Regions from separate parts of the Sodalis sp. RH21 genome, predicted to be linked through region 1. Evidence: predicted binding sites of a transcription regulator. Region 1 holds the regulator's gene; the other holds the start of a gene.
The links. The regulator PurR, encoded in region 1, represses purine synthesis genes. The targets are predictions, from matches to a motif close to CANGCAAACGTTTGCNTG.
Positions count from the first base shown of each region.

Region 2: ACL2XP_RS26805 (nucleobase:cation symporter-2 family protein) is a predicted target of PurR. The motif match lies at 1,686-1,703, and genes of this name have one in related genera.

Region 1 is NZ_CP178732.1:2,885,242-2,888,414, reverse strand. Features, by position in the region: gene cfa (cyclopropane fatty acyl phospholipid synthase) at 1-533, opposite strand, end outside; gene purR (HTH-type transcriptional repressor PurR) at 987-2,003, opposite strand; gene ACL2XP_RS13240 (YnhF family membrane protein) at 2,254-2,343, shown strand; gene ACL2XP_RS13235 (C40 family peptidase) at 2,529-3,173, opposite strand, start outside.
Region 2 is NZ_CP178732.1:5,812,893-5,816,065, reverse strand. Features, by position in the region: gene recG (ATP-dependent DNA helicase RecG) at 1-1,588, shown strand, start outside; gene ACL2XP_RS26805 (nucleobase:cation symporter-2 family protein) at 1,757-3,142, shown strand.

The sequences.
Region 1 (3,173 bases):
CAGCCGCAGCCGACATCCAGCAAAGACATGCCTGGTTTTAGCTGTAATTTTTCACAAATCATTTTCAGCTTATCCTGCTGCGCCTGTTCCAGGGTCTGCGCCCGGCTCCAGTAACCGCAAGAGTACTGCATATAGGGATCAAGCATCAATTCGAACAGGTCGTTGCCTAAATCATAATGCTCTTTACCCACTATCCAGGCTCTTTTTTTGGATTGCAGGTTCAGCACCCGGGCAGCGGCGACGCGCAGGGTATCCTTTAAATGATGAGGAAGTTTATTTTCCAGTCCAGCCCTGAGAACGCGTTGGAAAAAAACATCCAGCCGATCGCATTCCCACCAACCATCCATATAGCTCTCGCCCAATCCCAGCGATCCGTCTTGCAGTACCCGCTTAAAAAAACCCGGGTTCTTGACACGAATATCAAAAGGCCTTGAGCCATTGATTTCAACACCGGCTTCAGCGAGCAATTCATGGACGATACGATACCAAGCGTTATCATGAAAGCTCAGGTCTTCAACACACGAGGAACTCATAGCTTCTCCATCACCTTTATTCTGTAATGCCCCGTCAGGAAAAGCTAAGCCAATGCCTGCGGGCTTTTATAAGAATCCACGGTTATCCGTGGTGTCTGAAGTACCACCATAAACAGAGGAATATAAAGTAAAGCTAAGACTGGTTGTTAGCCGCGTGCTTTATAAAAAGGGTGATGCCATGCTTGTAAACACGACATGCTTTTCAAAAATATAGAAGACAACTCGTTATAATTGTTAACGATATTGAGTATAAGCCTGCATTTCCGTTTAGACAATAGCTAACATAGCAATGTATTTCATAGTATAACTTAATGATTTCTCTCTGAAACAATAACAGTTGGTAAAAAAATATTGAATTGCAATATATTGTGTCGGTTCGGCGCCGTACGGAGATAAACGCGGCTAACGCGGGGAAGACATGCGCGCCAGCGCACAAAGCCTGGCGCCGGCAGGCTAGGGCAGGAAAGGACCGTCGGCAACCGAACGCCGTTCAACGAGTTTGGGATGCACTTCAATGCTTTTGGCGGCTACCCGTTTACTGGTAATGCGATCCAATAACATGGTTAACGCCGCCTCGCCCAGCTCTTCTTTGGGTTGGTGAATCGTGGTCAGCGCCGGGGAAAAAAAGCACGAATTGCGAACATTATCATAGCCGATAAGGGAAATATCATCGGGCACGCGCAGTCCCAACTCGTCAATGGCGCACAAGGCCCCCATCGCCATGATATCCCCGCCGCAGAACACCGCGGTGGGACGCTGCGGCTGCGCCAGTATCTGCTTCATGGCGAGATAGCCCGATTCGGGTTCGAAATCTCCCTGCACAATCCACCGGTCGGTCAGGGGAATTCCCGCCTCGGCCATGGCGTGCAAATATCCGCGATGGCGGCCGCCGCCGGTATTGCGGGCCAACTGGCCGGGTATCGCGCCAATGGCCCGGTGGCCGCGCTTAAGCAGATATTGCGTGGCCATGTAGCCCCCGGCAAAGGCATTATCGATAATGGTATCGGTAAAATCACGGCGGGCTTCGCCCCAATCCATCACCACCATCGGGATATGCTGATACTCTTCCAACATATCCAGCAGCGGTTCCGGATATTCGGCGCACATCACCAGCAGGCCGTCGACGCGCTTTTGCGCCAGCATGGCCAGGTAGGCCCGCTGTTTGTCGAGATCGTTATGGGAGTTGCATAAAATCAGCGTATAGCCCCTGGCGAAACAGTGATGTTCTATGGCCTCGATAATTTCGGCAAAGTAGGGGGCTTCACTGGTGCTGGCCAATAAACCGATGGATTTGGTACGGTTGATTTTCAGGCTGCGCGCCACGGCGCTGGGGGAATAATGTAATTGTTTGATAGCGTCCAGCACGGCGATTTTGGTATCTTCCGCTACGAAACGGGTCTTATTAATCACGTGCGATACGGTGGTGGTCGATACGTTAGCGCGTTTCGCCACATCTTTTATGGTTGCCATGCCTTGAATACTCCTGAACGCCCTGAATGAAAACCTGTCGAAGGCGCAAGCACTTTACGACGCAATAACAATAACCGGTAATTTTCCTTGATCCCGCGGCAAAGTGAAAGCGTTAAATGTTAACCGGGCCTGCCGAACGGCGAGCTTTCTTGCGGCGATTGTGCCAAAATGGCGTTATCACGAAAGCGCGTCGACCACCTGATTGACGCCCTGGCCACCGCACAGGCACGCAACATGATAAGGGCAAACCATGGATAGCGATTTGAAAATGTCATTACTCACCACGGTCTTTTCATTATTGGTTATCATCGTGTTCAGCTTTACCGCCGTAATGAACTAAGCCGGCTAGCGAGCGACCAGTCGATAAAACGTTTAGTTATAAAACCGTTTGGTGATGAAACCGCTCGTTAATGAAACCGTATGTTAATGAAACCGTATGTTAATGAAACCGTATGTTAATGAAAAAAGGAGCCAAGGCTCCTTTTTTCATTAACGCATCACGGGTAAACAGCGGCAGCGTCCCGCCTAGCGGATATTCTTCGGCGTTACAACGCGGCGGGCGCCCACATAGTGATCCTGCCAATAATCTTCATTGAGATAACTGATGCGGATATCCCGTCCGGTGCGCGGTGACTGGATAAACCGCCCGTTCCCCAGATAGACACCCACATGATCCGCCGCGCCGCGATTGGATATATGGAAAAAAACCAAATCCCCGCTTTCCAGCTCGCCTTTTTTCACCGGCGCCGCGTCGCGCAAATGATACATCTCATTGGCGGTGCGCGGCATACGGATACGCACCACATCTTTATACGCGTAATAAATCAGCCCGCTACAGTCAAAACCGGTATTGGGCGACATCCCGCCCCAGCGATAGGGTTTACCCATCTGGGACATCAGTTTATTCATGGCGGTGAGCTTGGCCGATTGGTAGCGCTTTTTATGGCTGTCGCTCATTTTTATCGGCTGGTCGTTGGCCACCAGCTCAACTGCGGCCTGTTCGCGAATCGCTCGGTGCCGGCCATACCCCTTTTTATATCCTTTTTTCGGCGGGGTGAATTTGGCTATTTTGCGACCGGCCGGTACGGCAACCGCTTTTTTTTCCCGGGTGGATTTGGCTGCCACCAGGACCTTCGTTTTTTTGACGCTTTGCACGCTGACTTTTTCAGC
Region 2 (3,173 bases), 2.9 Mb from region 1:
CCTGACCGATCAGGCGCTGAAGCTGCTCGATAACTGCCCCATCAGCGAACTGCTGCCGCCGGAGCTGGCCCGCGGCCTGATCGCGCTGCCCGATGCCCTGCGCACCCTGCATCGGCCGCCGCCGGATATTTCCCTGGCCGATCTGGAATTGGGTAAACATCCGGCGCAGCGCCGGCTGATTCTGGAAGAACTGCTGGCTCATAACCTCAGTATGCTGGCGGTACGGGCCGGTGTGCGTAAAGATCTGGCGCTGGCGCTGACCGCCGATCATAGTCTTACGCAGCGGTTTTTGGCGTTGCTGCCCTTTGCGCCCACCGGCGCGCAGCGGCGGGTAACGGACGAAATCGAACGGGATTTGGCACAGCCGGTACCGATGATGCGTTTGGTGCAGGGCGACGTCGGATCGGGCAAAACGCTGGTGGCGGCGCTGGCGGCGCTGCGGGCCATCGCCCAGGGTAAGCAGGTGGCCTTGATGGCCCCCACCGAACTGCTGGCCGAGCAGCATGCGCAGACGTTTCGCCACTGGTTCGAGCCGCTGGGCATTGAAGTGGGCTGGCTGGCCGGTAAGCAAAAGGGCAAGGCGCGCATCGCCCAGCAGGAAGCGATTGCGGCGGGCAACGTGGGGATGGTGGTCGGCACCCATGCGATTTTTCAAGAACACGTGCTGTTTGCGGGGCTGGCGCTGGTGATTATCGATGAACAGCACCGGTTTGGCGTGCATCAGCGTCTGGCATTGTGGGAGAAAGGCCTGGCGCAGGGCTTTCATCCTCACCAGCTGATTATGACCGCCACGCCGATCCCGCGCACCCTGGCCATGACCGCTTATGCCGATCTGGATACATCGGTTATCGATGAATTGCCCCCGGGCCGTACGCCGGTGACCACGGTGGCCATCCCGGATACCCGCCGGGCGGATGTTATCCAGCGGGTACGGCAGGCCTGTTTGCAAGAGCAGCGCCAGGCTTATTGGGTCTGTACGCTGATTGACGAGTCCGATTTGCTGGAGGCCCAGGCGGCGCAGGCTACCTGGGAAGGGCTGGAGAGCGCGCTGCCGGATCTGCGCATCGGGCTGGTGCACGGCCGGATGAAGTCGCAGGAAAAACAGCAGATTATGCAGGCTTTCAAGACCGGCGAGGTGCAGTTGCTGGTGGCGACCACGGTGATTGAGGTGGGCGTGGATGTGCCCAATGCCAGCCTGATGATTATCGAGAACCCGGAGCGGCTGGGGCTGGCGCAGTTGCATCAGCTGCGCGGGCGCGTGGGCCGCGGGGCGGTGGCTTCGCACTGCGTGCTATTGTATAAATCGCCGTTAAGCAAGACCGCGCAGCGGCGGTTGCAGGTGCTGCGCGATACCAATGACGGGTTTGTGATTGCGCAGCAGGATTTGGAGATTCGCGGGCCGGGCGAGCTGCTGGGCACGCGCCAGACCGGTAATGCGGAGTTCAAGGTAGCGGATTTGCTGCGCGATCAGGGGATGATTCCGGAGGTGCAGCGGGTGGCGCGCCATATTCATGAACATTATCCTGACGCGGCCGCGGGGCTGATTGAACGCTGGATGCCGGAGCGGGTGCGCTATACCAATGCATAACGGCGCGATCTCCCTTTAACACGACTCGCTGTGGGTACCGTGTCGGCGGGAATCTGCGCCCGGATTGACTTATATCAACCGGCGGGGATGTCCGGCGAATGCAATCGTTTGCTTTTAAAAGCAGGATCATTAAAATGCCTCCTTTGCCGCCCAGGAAAGTCCTTTAACATGACCATGCCCTCTTCCGAAGTCGATGACGCACCGATTCCCGTTGCCAAAAGCGAGCTGATTTATCATCTGGATGATCGCCCACCCCTGGCGGAGACGCTGTTTGCCGCCTGCCAGCATTTGCTGGCGATGTTTGTGGCGGTGATCACTCCCGGCTTGCTGATTTGCCAGGCGCTGGGTTTGCCGGCGCAGGATACGCAGCATATTATCAGCATGTCGCTGTTTGCTTCCGGCCTGGCATCGATACTGCAAATTAAAACCTGGGGGCCGGTGGGGTCGGGTCTGTTATCGATCCAGGGCACCAGCTTTAACTTTGTGACGCCGTTGATTATGGGCGGGCTGGCGCTGAAAAACGGCGGCGCCGATGTGCCCACCATGATGGCGGCCCTGTTCGGCACGCTGATGGTGGCATCGTGCACCGAGATTTTATTGTCGCGGGTGCTGCATTTGGCGCGGCGCATTATTACGCCGCTGGTTTCCGGCATCGTGGTGATGATTATCGGCATTTCGCTGATCCAGGTGGGGCTGACCTCCATCGGCGGCGGTTTTGCCGCCATGGCCGATCATAGCTTCGGCGCGCCGAAGAATTTGCTGTTGGCCGGCATAGTGCTCCTGGTCATCATCCTGCTCAACCGCCAGCGCAACCCTTACCTGCGGGTCGCTTCGCTGGTGATCGCCATGGCGGTGGGCTATCTGGCGGCCTGGATGATGGGTATGCTGCCCGATACTCCCCCCGCGCCGGCGCAGTCGCTGATTATGGTGCCGACGCCGCTGTATTACGGCCTGGGATTTGACTGGGATCTGCTGGTGCCCCTGATGCTGGTATTTATGGTGACGTCGCTGGAAACCATCGGCGATATTACCGCTACGTCCGATGTGTCGGAACAACCGGTGCGCGGCCCTATCTATATGCGGCGCCTGAAAGGGGGCGTGCTGGCCAACGGGCTGAACTCCATGCTTTCCGCCGTGTTTAATACGTTCCCCAATTCTTGCTTCGGGCAAAATAACGGCGTGATCCAACTGACCGGCGTCGCCAGCCGTTATGTGGGGTTCGTGGTATCGCTGATGCTGATAGCGCTGGGGCTGTTTCCGGTGGTCAGCGGGTTCGTGCAGCATATTCCCGAGCCGGTGCTGGGCGGCGCGACCATCGTCATGTTCGGCACCATCGCCGCTTCAGGCGTGCGTATCGTGTCGCGCGAACGGCTTAACCGCCGCGCCATTATGATCATCGCGTTATCGCTGGCGGTAGGCCTGGGCGTGTCGCAGCAACCGCTGATATTGCAGTTCGCGCCGCAGTGGCTGAAAACCCTGATGTCTTCCGGCATCGCCGCCGGCGGCATCACCGCCATCGTGCTTAACCTGCTGTTTCCCCCCGAACACCATTAAGTCATTTTCATGTTTTTATGAGGCCGCTGTA